3 regions of the Laceyella putida genome follow, and region 1 is predicted to be linked to each of the others. Evidence: riboswitches for the same ligand, from Rfam matches in the RefSeq annotation. Region 1 holds a riboswitch; each other region holds the start of a gene.
The links. A riboswitch is a leader RNA that binds a small molecule or an ion and turns the genes downstream of it on or off. The one in region 1 is predicted to bind S-adenosylmethionine.

Region 1 (6,362 bases):
GTTGAGGATGACATGGACGAGAGCGACAAGGATGAGAATGAAGATCACCGGAAAAGGGACATTCCCCAGTTCTCCCTGGCCGATGAATAAAAACGAGGGCAAAAATTGACCCGGTGCGGTGGTTCCGTCGCCCAACGGCATATTGTTGTAAATGGAATAACCTTTGGTCCAGGTCAAATGCAACCCATTGATGATATACATCACGGCCAACGTGGCCAGCATATCGGGGATTTTGATTTTGACCACCAATAGAGCATTGAGTAAACCGATAATGATCCCAATGCAGAGAGGGACAAGGATGGCCGCCCATGTTTCCTGCCGGTACCAGACCAGCACGATCGCACTGGTGACGGTGGCGAGGCTGGCAGTTGAGCCGACGGACAGGTCAAACCCACCCACAATCAGGGAGAGGGTGATTCCGATGGAGAGCAAAGTGATGATGGAGATCGACCGCAAGATATCGGTGAAATTTTGATAAGTTAAAAACTTCTCGTTCGTTAAGCTGAAGACCAGGATTGTCAATAAGATCACCAGCAGCGTTCCATATCGGTGCAAAAAAGAGGCCGCCAGTCCGGTGGTTTGTTTTCCGTTTTTGAGTGTTTTCCGTTTATTGAGCGCTTGTTCCATAATAACCTCCTGTCGCTGCATGCATCAATTTTTCCATCGTCGCCTCTTCGTTTTTCCATTCGGAAACGAACTGCCCATGGTCCATGACGAGTATGCGGTCCGCGATGGTCAACAACTCGGAAAATTCACTGGTGAAGTAAATAATTCCCTTCCCTTGGCGGGCCAGTTCGCGGATCAGTTGAAAGACGTCTTCCTTGGCCCCGATATCGATGCCTTTGGTGGGTTCATCAAAAATAACCAAGTGGCTGTGGGTGTCCAGCCATTTGCCAATGGATACTTTCTGTTGATTTCCTCCGCTTAGCCGCCGCACCGAATGGAAGGGGGAGGGGGTTTTTATGCCCAAGCGCTCAATCAACCCTTCAGCGAACAAGATTTCTTTCCGCCGGTTAATCCAACCCTTGGGAGAAAGTTTTCGGATGCTGGGAAGTGTCAAATTTTGTACGACGGGGAAATCAACCAAAACGCCTTCTTTTCTCCGTTCTTCGGGAATCAAACAGATGCCCGCCCGAATCGCTTGTTGCGGATTTTGAATCGGGTGGGAGGTTCCCTTGATCGTCCACGTCCCGTCATGGGGGTCCGCCCCAAACAAAGCGCGGGCCGTTTCTGTTTTGCCTGCTCCAACCAGTCCCGCAATGCCCACGATTTCCCCTTCATAGACAGTGAGAGAGAGCGTTTGGCCGGTTGAGTGAACATGAAATTGGTTGATTTCCGCTAAGGGTTTGCCCAACTTTTTGTGTGGCGTGGCGGAGGAAGGAGAGAACGTTTTGCCGAGCATTGCGCGAATCATCTCTTCGTGTTCCATTTCGCTCGTGTTTTGGGTCGTGATGACCTTGCCGTCGCGCAGGATGGTCAACCGATCGGAAATGGTTTTGATTTCGTTTAAGCGGTGGGAAATGTAGACGATGCCGACACCGCGGTCCGTCAGTCGGCGGATGACTTGAAAGAGTGTGGCTGTTTCCACTTCACTCAAAGGCGCCGTCGGTTCGTCCAATATCAGGAACTTGACCTGACCGGCAATCGCCCGGGCGATCAGAATCATCTGCTTTTCGGCCAAGGTGCAGGATGAGACTAATTTGTCCACAGCCAAATGGATGCCCACTTCCGAAAGGAGTGTTCGGGCCGTTTGTTTTCTCTTTTTCCAAGAAAAGAAGGAAGGGCCGTGCAGGCATTCGTCGATCGTTACATTTTCGGCCACGGAAAGGGTGGGGATGAGAGCGGTGTCCACCTCCTGCACCACGATGCTGATCCCTTCCCGCTTGGCGTCCATGGGTGAGCGGATGTCCAGGTCACGCTCACCCAATCGAATCGATCCGTGATCTTTTTGAATGTCGCCTGACAGGATCTTCACCAACGTGCTTTTCCCGGCCCCGTTAACCCCGATGAGGGCGTGGACTTCCCCGGGTTGAACCGAGAAGTCCACTTGGTGCAAGACGGGATGGTTATGAAATGATTTGGAGATTTGCTTTAATGTTAATGCCGTCATTTTTTATTCGCCTCTGTCAATTTTTTCATCCATGGGGAAGTTCCGGCATCGGATTGCCCCCATCCGTTTATCACCTTGCCAATATCCTTCATGGAAACTTTCCGATCGGTGGGCAACCATCTTTTTTCCACCAAATGGGGTTGGATGCTGTACACTTGCGGTGTCGATTCACCGGCGATTTTTTGGTAAAGGAATCGAACCTGAAGCCGACCCACTTCTGCTGGGTCCGTCGCGGCGGTGGCCACCCAAGGGCTGTTGAGACTTTGCATGAATTGCAAATCTTCGTCGCTGAGATCAATGCCGTATACCTTGATTTCCGTTCGCCCCGCTTGTTGAATGGCGCGGGTCGCCCCTTTGGCAAACTCGTCCCAAGGCGCAAACACCGCGTCAATATCCCCTTTGTTGGGGTATTTTTTTAAAATTGCCTCCATTTGAGATTGCGTGTCCAGGGCCGTGTTGGAACTGGCGTTTCCGAAACGGGCCACTTCCTTGATATGGGGATACCGTTTTTGAAAAGCTTCATAGATCACATTGCGGCGTTCCATCGGTGCAAAACCCCCCACCCAGATATACACGATCTCTCCTTTTCCGTTTAAATCTTGGGTCATGGTGCGCAGGGAGTTCCAAGCTAGGCTGTAATCATCTTGGTCGATCACGGTGACGCCCGGAATGTCCAGATCACTGTCAAAGGAAACAACCGGAATTCCGGCGGCCACCGCTTTTTTTACACTGGGCGCCAACGCGTCTGCTCGGCCATGGTCCAAGAGGATGCCATCCACTTTCTGGTTTACGGCGGTGTCAACATATGAGGCCATTTTCGACAGGTCATTGTCGGCGTTATATACTTGTACTTCTCCGCCGAACGCCTTGACTTGTTCGGTGACACCCGCTATATATTGCGAAGAAAACGTGCCGATGGATAATTGAGTGATGGCCGCGATCTTTAACGGCTTGTTAACCTTGTTAGGAATCTCGCCAGAGGCGGCCGCAGGGGATGTCGACTTTATCTGTCCCGCAGGATGGTTGTTTTTTTGCCGGGCGACGCGATCTTGCTCATTGGCGCAGCCGGCCACCAGGAGCGCAGCCGTCATCAGAATGATCAAAAATGACTTGAAACTATTCATGAAAAATCCTCCTCCTTTTTTTCCCATTTACTGAATGATGGGAAAATGAATGATGTTCTTTTTATTGCGCATGAGGGGGAGGTTGGCATAAAAAAGAGCCCCTTCAATCAGAGGCTCGGAACACGATTTCCTTGCCTCTTATCTCGCAAAACAAACGTTTTTGCAGGATTTAGCACCGTGCCTTGCGCGGCTGTTCACCGCGGCCCCTTACGGAGTGCCCCATTTCACAATGGTATTACAGTCGGTTGCTGGGCTTCATCGGGCCATTCCCTCCACCTTCTCGCAATAAGAGACTTCAACGTATGCAATTGTTTAAATCAATTAATCCGATAAATAATAACGGATATTATTTATTAGTGAAATGATAATGCCTGCAAATTAAAATGTCAATGACCTTTGCCTGTTCCCGTGACAAGGAAAAGGTTCCTGTTCGTCCAACCATCACTTCACTGGTTGCCGACTTGGCGCGGCGGCCCCCGTCTTTACCCAACGCGGAGACTTTCCCTATGGCCTGCTCCGAGGGGAGGGAGAAAATGAAAAAAGCCTATATTCTTATAACGTGATCGTTATGAAGATAGGCTGTTTGTTTTTGGGGACCGCTTGATTATGGGCAGGTCCCCGTTTGTCAGGAATGATCTTACTTGATTTGTTAATATTATTTTCATTTTATTAATAAATACTTAATTATCCATGTTTTTATCATAAATTGGTATAACAAAATTACTTTACTTTATTGTGTTGAATGAATAAAATCAAATATATTCATTTATCGGTATAATTATTCACTTTGTTTCGAAGGAGGAAATCATGCGGATAAAGGGCTTTTTAACCATCTTTGTTGTCATGTTGGCCATGTCTTTATTAACTTCCTGTAGCATTCCGTGGATCGATTCCCAAGAGGGCCCTTCCGAAAACAAAATATTGCGCATTACTGAAAGCAATCAGATTTCCAGCTTGGACAGCGCCAAGTATGTGGATATCGTTTCTTGGAACGTCTTGTACAACGTGAATGAAGGATTGATGCGACTGGGACCGAACAATCGCCTCGTCAACGGAATGGCCGAAGAGGTGAAGATCAGCCCGGACAAAAAAACGTACACGTTCAAATTGCGTGATGACGCTGAATGGAGTGACGAAGAGCCGGTGACGGCGCATGATTTTGAATACGCCTGGAAGCGGGCGTTAGACCCGAAAACCAAATCGGAGTACGCCTATATTCTTTATCCCATCGCCGGTGCGGAGGAATACAACAAAGGCACCGGATCGGCAAGTCAAGTGAAAGTGAAGGCGCTTGATGAAAAAACGCTGGAGGTGCGGTTGAAACAACCGGAACACCACTTTTTGAGCTTGACCACGCAATCCACCTATTTTCCGCTACGAAAAGACATTGTGGAAAAGTATAAGGATGAGTACACAAAAACCCCGGACAAAATGGTTTATAACGGTCCGTTCATCATCCAATCCATCACGCCGACACAAGTGACTTTGGTCAAAAATGAAACCTATTGGGACCGGGATACCGTTCAGCTTCAACAGGTTGACGTGGTCGTCCAGGCGGAAACGTCCAAAAGGATCAATCTGTACAATGCCGGAGAGGCTGACACGACCAAAATCGATTCCGAGTTTGTTTACGCCTATAAGCAAACCAAGGATTATACTAACCTGGAATTGGCTTCTTCCCAATATTTGCTGATGAACGAAACCAAATCATTTTTCAAGAATGCGAATATCCGGCGCGCGATCAGCTTGGCGGTCGACCGCAACGAAATCGTGGAAACCGTATTGAAAGATGGATCCAAACCGGCAGGGGCGTTGATTCCGCCCGCCATGACAGAAGGGGCCCAATCTTTCCGCAAGCTTGCCGGCGGGGAGATTGTCAAGCACGATACGGCCTTGGCCCAGGCGTATTTCAATAAAGGCTTGAAGGAATTGGGCTTGTCCCGCCCGCCGGATTCCATTGTCATGCTTTGTTTTAACGATCAGCGGAGCAATGTGGCCATTTCCATCAAAGAGCAATTGAAAGAAAAGTTGGGGTTGGAGATCAAGTTGAATGCCCTTCCCCGGAAAAACAAAGTGGCTTATGAACTGAAAGGCGAGTTTGACATGACCATGTCCAGCTGGTTCGCCGATTACAGCGATCCGATTGGCTTCTTGGAAATATGGACAGCCAACTCCAAGCTGAACTATATGAAATTTAAAAACCCGACTTTTGACCAACTGATCAAAAAGGCCAAATCAACCACGTCGCAAAAAGAGAAGACAGACACGATGATTCAAGCGGAAAAACTTCTTGTCGGCACGGGTTCGGGCCAACAGGCGGCGATTGTTCCCCTGTACTATGAAGTGAACTCCTTTTTGCAAAAACCGTATGTGAAGAATCTGCATCGCCATCCGTATGGGGCGGAATATGACCTCAAATGGGCATCCATCGGCGACAAAGCAGAAAGCCAATAGCGACATGATGGGCAAGCCAGTTTCTCAGTTTGACTTGAGAGACTGGCTTTATATATGGTCGCCGCTTAACGGGTTTATGATTTCTGCATCATCTTTTCTTGCGATGTGTTCATCCTTTCAGCCGGGTTGACCAAGCGGGCGTTCCCCATAAAAACACTTGCGACCAGAGCGATACAGATAAAGATCACCCCGACTGAGAACACATGGTTTAAGGCATGGCTAAATACGTTTTGAAGCCCGAGTAGCACTTCAGGAGGCAGGGAAGCGCGTGCACTGGAATCCAGAAGCACCTGCGGATCGGTGAAATGCTGCAGCCGGTCCGCAGGATAGGACTAATGCGTCAAGGCAGGCAAACTCTCTTGCGCTTTTCGGTACGGCTGTTGATCCGCATAACCCTTCGGACTTGAAACATCATCACCTCCCGGGTTTCCGTGTTTGCAGGCTGTTGGAAGCGACATTAAAAATATAAGGGAGATCGCAAAAAAAGAATAGACTTTTTCTTTCCTTTGAGTTATTCTGATGATAAAGTCTGCCCCCGAAGCCTGTGTGCTTCGTTTTTTCATTTTCACGTAAAAAAGCCGGAAAATCCTGTCACAGGATCAACGGCTTTTTTTGATAAACGAATGTATTTGTTATCCTTGGTCTGATGGAGATGATCGATATGGGCGAAGGAC
Region 2 (6,362 bases), on a different contig from region 1:
TCCTTCTTTTTCCAACAAATTTCAACAAAAAACACCCATCCTGAAGACGGGTGTCCCCTTTCTTGGGCTGAACTTACACTTTCGGCAGCGTGATGCCCACCTGCCCTTGGTATTTCCCCTGTTTATGCCCGTAAGAGACTTCGCAGGCCTCATCACTTTCCAAGAATAAGATTTGGCATAGCCCTTCATTGGAATAAATCTTCGCCGGAAGTGGGGTGGTATTGGAAATCTCCAATGTCACATATCCTTCCCAACCGGGTTCCAGCGGGGTTACATTGGTGATAATGCCGCAACGCGCGTATGTGGATTTGCCCACGCAAATGGCCAAGACATTTTCCGGAATGCGGAAATACTCCACGGAGCGGGCCAGGGCAAACGAATTCGGCGGAATGATGCACACATCCCCTTGAAAATCCATAAACGAATCGGAACTGATCGCTTTAGGATCGATAACCGAGTTTAAGGCATTATGAAAGATTTTATATTCATCCGCCACCCGGAGGTCATATCCATAACTGGACAAGCCAAAGCTGACGGCTTCCCCTTTTCCCACATTGCGATCAATAAATGGCTCGATCATCTTATATTCCATAGCCATTTTGCGAATCCATTTATCCGATTTGATGGTCATCTTCAGTAACTCCTTCTCTGAACTAGATATTCCTTTATCATTGTACATAAATCAACTAAAAAGAAAAATGCCCCCAACTGAAAGGAGGCAATCGACAGGCTAACTAAGTGGCCCCGGAGTCGATTTTTGAGTCTTCGTTCCTTGGTCGCTTATCGGTAAGTAACTCCGTCGCCGAACTTTGGCGCTGCAACAACCACTTTCGTTGTCGCTATCGCTCCGTTGCCCGCTTTCTTCCTTCGTTCGGCACTCCGCTTGATTAACAGCTCCCAGTCACTTCGCTTTCAAAAATCTTACTCCTTTTGGGTTTATCATGATCTTGCATGTCCTCAACTGAAAGGAGGCATCCGTCTGCTCATTTTGTCTATGTAGGCCATCGATCCGCATTTTATTTGCCCACGGCAATCGTTAAGCGAGATTCGAGCGCCTGCGCCAAATCTTCAATCAAATCGTCGGCGCTTTCCAAACCGACCGACAGGCGCAACAACCCGTCAGTGATTCCATGCTTTTGCCGAACTTCTGGCGGCATGGAAGCGTGGGACATCAGCGCGGGATAAGATAAGATGCTTTCAACTGCGCCCAGGCTGACCGCCACGATCGGCAACTTGACATGATCCAACAGCTGGCGCACCCGTTCTTTGCTGCCCAGGTCAAAAGATAGGACCGCTCCGTGCCCGCTGGCTTGCGCATCTTGCAAATAGTGGCCTTCATGGGACGGCAACCCGGTGTAGTACACCCGCTCCACACCCGGATGCTGTTGCAGCCACAAGGCGACTTTTTCCGCGCTTCGCGTAGACAACTCCATCCGCGCTTTCAGCGTTTTGATCCCTCTCAGCACCAACCAGGCATCATGCACACCCAGAATCGCCCCGAATGAGTTTTGCAACAATGACAATTCTTCTGCCAAGTCTTCATCTTTGACCACAACCAATCCCGCGATCACATCGCTGTGCCCCGCAATGAATTTCGTCGCGCTATGGATGACGATATCCACACCCAAACTGAACGGGCGTTGGAAATACGGGGTAAGGAAGGTGTTGTCCACAATCGTGCGGAAACCATGCGCTTGGGCGATGTTGACAATCCCTCTGATGTCCGTCACCTTGAGCAACGGATTGGATGGCGTCTCGATATAGATCGCTTTGGTATGGGGCTGGATGGCCTGAACCACTTGTTCCAGATCCGTTGTGTCCACAAAGCTCGTTTCAATGCCCATCCGCTCAAACACCTTGGTCAGCACGCGGTAGGTGCCGCCGTACACGTCTTGGGAGACAATCAGGTGGTCACCGCGCGAGAAGAGAAGAAAAACCGTTGAGATGGCCGCCATGCCAGAGGCGAAAGCAAAGCCTTTACACCCTCCTTCCAGCTGGGCGATGGTCTCTTCGAGCGCTTTGCGGGTGGGATTGCCCGAACGGGCGTAATCAAATTCTCCCGGTTGATCGATCGAAAATTGATGAAAGGTCGACGCTTGGTACATAGGGATGCTGGCCGCTCCCGTATATGGATCAATCTCATTTCCATTGTGCAACAGTTTGGTTTCAAATCTCATCTCATCCTCATCCTTTCATATAAGTCCTTCTTAGCGAGCGTAATTTGCGAGGTTAGAAGGACTATACTCCGCTTGGCAGAGTTTCCTCTCCTCTTCTTAACGAGCGTATTTGCGGGGTTGACGGAGTTTCCTCTCCTCTTTTAGGCGACTCCGCCCAATCACCCCACTTGTGCCAATGCTTGCGCCAAATCGGCAATCAAGTCTTCTCCATGTTCAATTCCCACGGACAAACGCAACAATCGGTCACATACGCCCACTTTCTCCCTGATCTCGACCGGAATATCGGCATGGGTTTGCGTCGCCGGATAAGTGATCAAACTCTCCACTCCACCAAGACTTTCGGCAAAAGTGATAATCTTCAAAGAGTTGAGAACTGGTTGCACCCACTCTTTTCGTTTCAAGCGGAATGACAACATACCACCATAACCATCCGCTTGCGCATCAAGCAAGGTTTTGCTCCGCACATCCAATGCCGGATAAAACACAGTTTCAATGGCGGGATGGTTATGCAAAAACGCCGCAATCGCCTGCGCGTTGGCTTGATGTTGCCTCATGCGAAGCGCCAGGGTTTTCATCCCCCTCATCAACAACCAACAGTCCAAGGGTCCCAAGACCGCGCCAATCGCCTTTTGCAAAAAGGCAACCTGCTCCGTAAGCGCTTCGCCTTTGGTTACGATCAAGCCCGCCAAAACGTCGTTATGCCCGCCCAAATACTTGGTCGCGCTATGAAACACGATATCGGCGCCCAAGGTAAGGGGTCGTTGCAAAAAAGGCGTCATAAACGTGTTGTCAACAATGGTTAATAACCCGTGGGCCTTGGCCAGCTTGCATACCGCCTCAATATCCGTCACGCACATCAGCGGATTGGTTGGCGATTCTATGAAAATCGCTTTGGTATTCGGCTGAATGGCCCGCCGAATGTCCTCTAACTCACGCAAATCCACATAAGTGAAGGAACACCCGTACCGTGTCATCACTTTTTCAAACAAGCGATACGTCCCGCCATAAAGATCGAAGGAAACGATCAAATGGTCGCCTTGACCAAACAGTCCCATCAAGGTGTGAATCGCCGCCATCCCCGAACTGCAGGCAAACCCACCATCGCCTTCTTCCAATTGGGCCACGCTTTCCTCCAAGACTTCCCTTGTCGGGTTGGAAGCACGTGCATAATCATACCCCGTGCTTACGCCATCAACATGTTCATAGGCCGTCGAAAAATAAATAGGAAAGTTCACCGCTCCTGTTTTTCGTTCCCTTTTGTTTCCCATTTGCGCCAACTTTGTTTCTATTCTCATCGGTGCTTCCTCCCCTGTATGGCAATCTTAAATAAAAAACCTCTTCTCGATAAGAGAAGAGGTTCTTCTGGCTGAGCGACCATCTTCTCTTATCTCTCAGAACTTCCGTTCTGCAGGAATTGGCACCTTCCGGTGAAACATGCTCACCGAGGTTGCCGGGCTTCATCGGGCCAGTCCCTCCACCGCTCTTGATAAGAGAATAAATATTCATATTTTCACGATTCCATTGTTTTTCAGCAATCTTAAGTTGATTATACCTACTCATTTTCTATTCGTCAAGCGTGTTATTTATACGGGTAAGTGAAATAGTATACATTTCATTGATTTCGCTCTCTTTATTCCCTAAAATGAGGTTGATTGGCAAATTAAAAGGGGGTTCACCATCCATGTCTAAAAACAAAGCATTGATCGAGCTTACGGATAAATTTGGAGCGAAGAACTATCATCCACTGCCGATCGTGATTTCCAAAGCGGAGGGAGTATGGGTGGAAGATGCGGATGGCAATCGTTACATGGATATGTTAAGCGCTTACTCCGCACTCAACCACGGTCACCGTCATCCGCGCCTCATTCAAGCCCTGAAGGATCAAGCGGATAAAGTCACGCTCACTTCCCGCGCCTTCCACAATGATCAATTGGGAGCGTTCTATGAAAAAGTGGCAGAACTGACCGGCAAAGAAATGGTCCTCCCGATGAACACTGGCGCGGAAGCGGTTGAAACAGCCATTAAAGCGGCGCGCCGCTGGGCATACAATGTGAAAAAGATCGCTGACAACCAAGCGGAAATCATCGTATGTGAAGACAACTTCCACGGACGCACCATCACCGCCGTCTCCCTGTCTTCCAACGATGAATACAAGCGTGGTTTCGGTCCTCTCACCCCAGGGTTTAAAGTGATTCCTTATGGCGATCTGGAAGCGCTTAAAGCAGCGATCACCCCAAACACGGCCGCCTTCATGTTGGAGCCGATCCAAGGGGAAGCAGGCGTGATTGTCCCTCCAGAAGGTTTCTTGAGCGAAGCGCGTGAAATCTGTCGGGAGAACAATGTCCTCTTTATCGCCGATGAGATCCAAACCGGCTTCGGACGGACGGGACAACTCTTCGCCTGTGATTGGGAAGGCGTGAAGCCTGACATGTATATCATGGGTAAAGCTCTGGGTGGCGGAGTCATGCCTATTTCCGCTGTCGCCGCCGACAAAGAAATCATGGGTGTTTTTGAACCGGGTTCGCACGGCTCCACCTTTGGCGGTAACCCGCTCGCTTGCGCCGTGGCCATTGCCGCATTGGATGTGTTGTTAGAAGAAGAGCTCCCGACCCGTTCCCGCGAATTGGGCGAGTACTTTATCAACGAGCTGCGCAAAATAGAGAACCCCATCATCAAAGAAGTGCGCGGAAAAGGCCTCTTCATCGGCATGGAATTGCATGAAGCGGCGCGTCCATACTGTGAAGCCCTGATGCAAGAAGGACTTCTCTGCAAAGAAACGCATGACAACACGATCCGCTTTGCGCCACCACTCACCATCACGCAAGCAGAATTGGATCTCGCATTGGAAAAAGTGCGCAAAATCATTGCAAAATAAGCCTGTCCCACTTTATTCATGCGGATCTTGAAAGAAATGGGAGCGCTTGATGAAAAACAGTTCATCGACCTGCACTTGGCGACTCAGGATAACCTGGGTCGCTTTTTCAATTCAGCACGATTTGCTCACGAAACTTCTCCACCGTCTTCTCGCCAATGCCAGGAACTTGCGCGATCTCCTCCACCGACCGGAACGGACCATGTTCCTCACGATAGCGAACAATGGCCTCCGCTTTGCTTGGCCCGATCCCATTTAACTGGTCCAATTCTTCCGCGGTCGCCGTATTCACATTGATTTTCCCGCCGGACGTCTCTGATGCGGCTACACCCCCTCCGGGAAATGATGCCGGTTCCTCCCCTTGTTTCGGGATATACAACACCATCCCATCTCGAAGCGGCTCCGCCAAATTCACCTTGCTCAAGTCCGCCTCCTCTCTCGCTCCACCCGCGCGCTTAAGCGCCTCATAAACCCTCGCCTCTCCGGCAAAATGATAAATTCCCGGCTTATGCACCGCTCCCTTCACATCAATGATCACTTCTTGCTTGTCGATTTCTGGCTGTTTGTCCACTTCCGTTGCCGGCGTCTTCTCCGATGGCGCATTCGCTTGAGCCTGATATTCCATCCATCCCGCTTCTTCCGGCCGATCCTCCTGTCCAAACAGCCAGACCGTCCCACCCACCAGCAACACTCCGCCCAGAGCCAAAGCCAACCATTTCTCCCTGGGCGTCCAACCCCAATGCACCATGAAACCTCACACTCCGACATGATTTTCCAATTAATACCACTATACCTTTTCTCCCCCCATTCAAACAAGAGGAAATTCAATTTCTTCGACAAACCTGTTGCATGATTGCGGTTAACGCCTATTGTTCACTCGTCGGTAGTCCAGGGTCAGAAAACAAAAAGGCTCCACCCCTGTACCTGGGGTAGAGCCTTCCTCCGGCAAACCCGATCAGTTCGCCACGATATTCACCAGTTTACCCGGCACCACAATCACCTTGCGCACCGTTTTTCCTTCAATCAGCGCCTGAATGCGCTCTGTTGCCAACGCTTGTTTCTCCACTTCCTCACGGGTGGCTTGGGTGGCGACAACCAATTTATCTCTGACTTTCCCATTGATCTGCACCGCTATTTCCACTTCATCCAACACCAACGCTTGCTCATCATGGACAGGCCAGCTGACGCGATGCACGCTGCCTTCTTTCCCCATCCATTGCCACAGTTCTTCCGTCACGTGTGGCACAAACGGCGCCAGCAAGACAACCAGGGTTTCCAGCGCTTCCTTCAACACGGCGCGATCCGCATGCTCT
Region 3 (6,362 bases), on a different contig from region 1:
TACCGTAATGATGGTAAAGAGCGGCCTGAGCGCCCCAACAAATATGAAAAGTTGAAGTAACATTTTTTATTTTCCAATCCATTATTCGCTTCAATTCTTCCCAGTAGTCCACCTTTTCGTATTCCAGGTGTTCTACAGGAGCTCCTGTAATAATCATTCCATCATATTTTTGATGCCTGATCTCATCAAATGTTTTATAAAATGTTGATAGATGTTTTGCTGGTGTGTTTTTGGAGGTATGGGTTGTTGGATAGATGAAACTAATTTCAATTTGTAGGGGTGAATTCCCGAGCAAACGAAGGAGTTGTGTCTCCGTTTCAATTTTGGTTGGCATCAAATTTAGAATAACCATTCTAAGCGGGCGAATATCTTGATGAAAGGCACGCCTTTCATCTATGACAAAAATATTTTCATTATTGAGAATTTCATTTACTGGTAGCTTATCTGGTATTTTGATAGGCACTGTCATTCACCCCTTTCTTTATTTTATTGTTGAAGCCCATATCCATAGCTACACGCTTTGACTTTTCACCAGTGCCTGCTCCAGATCTTGAATGATGTCTTCAACCGCTTCAATACCAATGGATAAACGAATCAGTTCAGGAGTAACCCCTGAAGCTCTTTGCTCCTCTTCGGTTAGCTGTTGATGAGTCGTGCTCGCTGGATGAATCACCAATGACTTCGCATCGCCCACATTGGCTAAATGAGAAAACAGTGTCAGGTTTTCTATGAATTTCTTCCCAGATTCCAATCCGCCTTTAATTCCAAAGGTAAAGATGGCTCCTTGTCCTTTTGGCAAATATTTTTGCGCTTTTTCAAAGGAAGAATGACTTTCTAAACCAGGGTGGTTGACCCATTCAACCAATTCGTGCTAATTCAAATATTCTGCAACTTTTAGCGCGTTTTCGCTGTGGCGTTGCATTCTCAGATGAAGCGTTTCTAATCCTTGAAGAAACAAGAATGAATTAAAAAGAGATATGGCAGCACCCAGGTCGCGAAGCAGTTGGACACGAGCTTTAATGATATAGGCAAGAGATCCTACTGCTTCCGTATAACTAACCCCATGATAACTTGGATCAGGTTCGGTCAAATCTGGAAATTTCCCGTTCGTCCAATCAAATTTGCCAGAATCGACGATAATTCCGCCAATGGTGGTTCCATGTCCTCCAATAAACTTCGTTGCAGAATGGACAATAATGTCAGCACCAAATTCAAATGGGCGGCAAAGATAAGGAGTAGCAAAGGTGTTGTCTACAATTAACGGAATCCCAGCTTCATGGGCCACTTTTGCGACCGCTTCAATATCTAAAACATCTAAATGGGGATTCCCGATTATTTCGGCAAAAACTGCCTTTGTTTTATCCGTGATGGCGTTGCGGAAATTTTCCGGATTTGTTTGGTCAACGAATTTTACCGAAATGCCCAATTTTGCCAAAGTGTGGCGGAACAAGTTATACGTTCCCCCATACAAATGACTTGATGAGACGATTTCATCTCCCGCTTTTGCAATGTTCAAAATCGAATAGGTGATCGCTGATTGACCCGAACTAGTAGCGAGTGCGCCTACACCGCCTTCTAATTCAGCTACCCTTTTTTCAAATACATCTTGCGTCGGGTTCATAATTCGTGTATAAATGTTTCCGAATTCCTTTAATGCAAATAAATTCGCAGCATGCTCGGCATCATTAAAAACATAAGACGTCGTTTGATAAATAGGAACGGCGCGCGAATTAGAAGTTGGATCAGGAACCTGTCCACCGTGTACCGAAATGGTTTCAAGACGTAATTTTTTTGATCGCTCATTTTTTTCCTCCCATTGTAAAATTCAACGATATAAAAAAGCCTCCTCCCCTTATCCAGAGAAGAGACTTTGATATACATTGCCCTCCTCTTATCTTCTAGAGACAAAAAATCCCTACAGGAATTAGCACCTTTCGGTATAAATACCAGGGTTGCCGGGCATCATCGGGCCAGTCCCTCCGCCACTCTGGATAAGAGAAAATCCATAGTATTTCGATCTACTTTATTGTAATTGATTTAGAATTGTTCGTCAACTATTTTCCTTTATGGTGCATCATCGCATCCATTTGCGGGTAGTGGTAGCATCGACCGATTTTGCCGCCCTTTCTTGGGCAGATGATGCCAAAATCGACGTTCGCTACATCCACCCCATATAAGAAAAAAGGGGAAAGAGAAGAAATATTCTCCCCAATCCCTTGCCACGGACCATAGGGCCATAGATGCTTTGGACACATACGCGGAATTGCGGTTAGGATCACTCGAAGCTGGATATGCCCAAGTGTAGAGAGTGGAAATATTACCCCCGTTCCCAATGGCATGAGCTTCAGCAACAGACTTTGAAAAACAACAAAAATTCGCAGCTCAAAAAAAGCCCCAAGGATCACAAGACCCTTAAGGCTCCATCGCGGTGTCGATTCAACAGGCATCAGGAGAGGGAAACGATGACTCAGTTCTTGCCGATGGGCATCCTGAGCGCCCCGGGCCCCGTGAAGAGCAGGGATAAGGCCGTGAGCAGGATCAACAGGTCAAACTCATACCCTCCGGCGAACCCTTTCGATCCTTTCACAAACAAAATGGCTCCCGCCATCACCACTGCGGCCAAAACCGAGGCGATGGAAGTGAACAGACCCAGGATAAAGGCAATGCCGATCAGCACTTCCACACCGGCCACGACATACGCGGTGAGGGAGGCGGCGGGAATTCCGACGCTGCCGAAAAAGCCGATGGTCTGTTCCATGCCCATCAACTTCTGCGCACCATGAACGATAAAGATCAGACCCAGTCCAATCCGCAGGAACAATGGACCGTAAGCTGCTTCCAATTTCATTCTTCTTTGTCTCTCCTTTCGATCTCGCATCCATGTCAAATCTTAGCGCACAGCCATAAACACCGGATAAACAGAGATTAAATCTTTCTTAACCGCCTGTGACCAAATTGTGAACAAACATTAACCGGAGAAACCCATCCGCGGGACCGTCGGTTGGGCCACTTGCCCGATCGCCGTTGTCAACTCCATTTCCCGCGCAACCGCAACCAAATGACCACCCCGGCACTGGCGCACAGTGACAGCATCACACCGCCATGATAAATCCACAGCACCGATTCCGGGCGGACGGACCCCGCCGCTTGCAATCCCAAACCGATGGCCACCACAATGAAATGGAAGCACAATCCCACCAACACACTGAGGCTCACTTCCTTCTTGCCCACCCGCTCTTCTTCCACCCATCTGCCCAAAAATTCCACATAATACACGGAACCCAAGCCCCCTAGGATAGTGAGCACCGCCGAGACCAACAACACCTTGCCTTCACTCCTCTTTCGACCCTTCGGACTGATCAAGCACTTGCATCCGCTTGAAGAGATGCAGCCGATCCTCCCCATAGCGGGGCCTGGCCACCTCTTCCAATGTCATCCCATATGTATGGAGAAACCAAGTCATCCGCTGCAGTTTATGAATCACGCGCTTTTCTCCACTGGCGCAATGACGGACCACCAAGCGCGCTTTTTCCCGATCATACCAGAAACAGATTTCCGCCATGCCTTACCCTCCCCCGCCCGATGATCCGAAAATGTCAAACGACCGTCCGCAGAAAAGATGCTTCCCCTCTTCCCACTCCACCTGCATCATATCCAACAACGGAATGGAAACCACTTGCCCCGATTCGGTATGCAGTCGGAGGATCCGCACGCGCTTCCTCGGCTGATGGTCAACCATCAGCGACAGTTCCACCTGATCCCCTTCCCTTTCCATCTCCGCTTCCACAACCGACACATGCGGCTTCTGTTGCAACTCCCCCACAAACGGCAACACGTGTGCAACCTTGCCTTGCAGATGCAGCATAAACACTGAAAATCCTCCTCTTTTTTTGAAATTGCGATACTTATGTTGCAACAATAAAAGAAATAACGAATATGATATGTTTCACACTTGAATTATAATTCAGAAAGAGGGATTTTTCAATTATTTTCCATCTTAACTTAGCTGTTGAAATTCCGGGTTTTCCATCGCGCGCCAAAAAGGAAACGTCTCGTTTCGTTGCACCCCTCGCATTTAAAGATCAGCCGTTAAATGAATCAGGATAATGACACTATTATAAACATCACGTGGCCGTGGTGTTTTATTGCACAAAAAAACAGCCCTGAAGGCTGTTCAGGGCCAAAATACGGATTTTCTTATGCGTCGGGGCCAGCATCCCTTGAAACGCATCCCGGCAAGCCCACAGCAGGACGGCCTCGCCCGCCGCCATCAAGATGGCCAACGGCAACAACGAAGCGTCGACAAACAGATGGAACAGCAAAATGTTCACCACAATGGGAGCCAGCATGTTCAAGGCCAGCGGCACCCACCGGTTGCACATCAACAGCAGGCCGGCTGCCACCTCAACCGATTTCTCGGTGAACAACAGATAAGGATACCGAAAAAACGCCATCACTTCGGGACTTGTCGGCAAAAACGGCGAAAAGCCAAAAAACACAGCCCATCCATTCAATCCCGCCAAGAAAAAAATCAATCCATAGACAAACTGTGTGATTCTCATCGGCTTCCCCATCCAATCCCTCCCATGCGAATCCGTATCATGTTTATGACCTTCCCGCAACTTTCGCTTCTGCCCGACGACTTGTACACATATATTGATACAAATCTCTCAGTAAGGTTGGTTAAATGATGGATAAACCATTGACCAGAAGTTGCTCTTATATCTGCGGGTTGATCATAAAATCTTTGGGCATTTCCATGATCCTGCGGTCTGAGTTGGGGGCGGACGCATGGAATGGCTTTTTTGTGGCGATGTCGGAGTGGTTCGGCTTTACCGTCGGTTCTTGGGTGATCACGTGCGGCGTGCTGATCACCTTGTTGAATGCGCACCTGTTGAAGCGGGGGCCCAACTTCCTCTCGTTGTTGACCATTTTCATCCTGGGATTTTGCATTGACTTCTGGTTAAGCGTGTTGGACTTCCACCCCACTCAACTCCTCTGGAAAGTGCTGACGTTCTGGGGAGGTTTTCTGCTTGCCACCACCGGCATCTCCATCTATGTGCAAAGCAAGTATGCCCTTACACCGGCGGACCACTTGATGTATATCCTGACCCAACGCTATGCGATCAGCCTCACCGCATCCAAAACGGTGATCGATGGGAGTGTTCTGCTCTTGGCCCTCTTGATGCAAGGTCCGCTGGGGTTGGGAACGGTGATTTATACCTTTCTGTGCGGTCCGATCATCCAATTCTTCATTCCCAAGGTGGAACGCCTCCTCTTCACCCACATTCGGACGCGATCTTAAGCGCGCATGGGCGCGGCCGTACCTCGTCATACTAAGGAGTACAAACCGGAAAAAGAAGGAGACCGCCTGTGATGAACCATCCACTTCAACCACCTCCACCCAACCCACCCCGACCTTGGCTGATGTCCCAGACGCTGACAGACGTTTGGTTTGCCCATTGGCCCGTCACCGCCTCTTGTTTGCGCCCGGAGATCCCCTCCAGCTTGGAGATCGATACCTATGGCGATAGCGCCTGGATCAGCGTCGTGGCCTTCCGGGTTTGTGGCGAACGGTTTCGCTTTCTTCCGCCAATGCCTGGCATCTCTTCCTATCTGCAATTGAATCTGCGCACTTATGTCACTTATGACGGAGAACCGGGTGTCTACTTCTTCAGTTGTGATGTCAGTCGCTGGCTGAACGCGATGGGGGCGCGGTTGCTTTTCCACCTGCCCTACCTTCCGGCCCGGTTGCAACTAACCCCACAGGGGGACAACACTTTGCTCACCTGCAACCGTTCCGCTTCCTTCGCTCCCGCGGCCCGGTTTCAGGCGAGCATGCGAACGGTTTCGCCATCATTTCACGCCGCACCCGGCACGCTTGCCCATTGGTTGACCAGCCGCTATTCGCAATATCTGGCGCACCGTGGCGCGCTCTACCGCGGAGATATCCGCCACAAACCTTGGCCCTTGCAACAAGCGGAAGGCTTTATTGATGAAAACACCCTTCCCGCCGCCATTCAGCTTCCCGCCTTGGCCGGGAGTCCGCTCTGCCACTTTGCCACAGCGGTGACCGCCCATATCTGGCCGTTTATTCGCCTGAAAACCGGCCCCACACAGACATGACGCCCCTCTCCATCAACCGGGGCGGGCGTCATGGCTCCATTCACTTTTCCAAGGGTTGCGCATTGCCGAAATTCCGTTTCGCCACATGCGTCGGCTTGGCCCAGCGCACGCCATTGGCGATGATACGCAACACTTGCTCGTTATAGTAGGTTGGGTGGGTCTCATGACCGGGCCGGAAGTAGAAGATTTTCCCCGCGCCACGGGTGAAGGTGCAGGCACTGCGGAACACTTCCCCG

Region 2: linked by a shared signal. The riboswitch ahead of ACFQNG_RS05800 (aminotransferase class I/II-fold pyridoxal phosphate-dependent enzyme) and the one ahead of ACFQNG_RS12740 (sugar ABC transporter substrate-binding protein) in region 1 are both predicted to bind S-adenosylmethionine.
Region 3: linked by a shared signal. The riboswitch ahead of ACFQNG_RS16185 (homocysteine synthase) and the one ahead of ACFQNG_RS12740 (sugar ABC transporter substrate-binding protein) in region 1 are both predicted to bind S-adenosylmethionine.

The regions. Positions count from the first base shown of each region.
Region 1 is NZ_JBHTBW010000041.1:895-7,256, forward strand. It holds gene ACFQNG_RS12730 (ABC transporter permease) at 1-627, opposite strand, end outside; gene ACFQNG_RS12735 (sugar ABC transporter ATP-binding protein) at 608-2,110, opposite strand; gene ACFQNG_RS12740 (sugar ABC transporter substrate-binding protein) at 2,107-3,234, opposite strand; SAM riboswitch class I at 3,370-3,526, opposite strand; gene ACFQNG_RS12745 (peptide ABC transporter substrate-binding protein) at 4,042-5,688, shown strand.
Region 2 is NZ_JBHTBW010000015.1:79,496-85,857, forward strand. It holds gene dcd (dCTP deaminase) at 74-631, opposite strand; gene ACFQNG_RS05795 (aminotransferase class I/II-fold pyridoxal phosphate-dependent enzyme) at 1,017-2,177, opposite strand; gene ACFQNG_RS05800 (aminotransferase class I/II-fold pyridoxal phosphate-dependent enzyme) at 2,336-3,472, opposite strand; SAM riboswitch class I at 3,559-3,670, opposite strand; gene ACFQNG_RS05805 (ornithine--oxo-acid transaminase) at 3,859-5,052, shown strand; gene ACFQNG_RS05810 (helix-hairpin-helix domain-containing protein) at 5,159-5,794, opposite strand; gene leuS (leucine--tRNA ligase) at 6,005-6,362, opposite strand, start outside.
Region 3 is NZ_JBHTBW010000057.1:31,612-37,973, reverse strand. It holds partial or broken gene metA (homoserine O-acetyltransferase MetA) at 1-463, opposite strand, end outside; partial or broken gene ACFQNG_RS16185 (homocysteine synthase) at 512-1,825, opposite strand; SAM riboswitch class I at 1,889-1,998, opposite strand; gene ACFQNG_RS16180 (DoxX family protein) at 2,468-2,848, opposite strand; gene ACFQNG_RS16175 (hypothetical protein) at 3,028-3,324, opposite strand; gene ACFQNG_RS16170 (hypothetical protein) at 3,332-3,562, opposite strand; gene ACFQNG_RS16165 (hypothetical protein) at 3,566-3,871, opposite strand; gene ACFQNG_RS16160 (hypothetical protein) at 4,143-4,574, opposite strand; gene ACFQNG_RS16155 (YczE/YyaS/YitT family protein) at 4,691-5,305, shown strand; gene ACFQNG_RS16150 (YqjF family protein) at 5,377-6,126, shown strand; gene ACFQNG_RS16145 (ThuA domain-containing protein) at 6,167-6,362, opposite strand, start outside.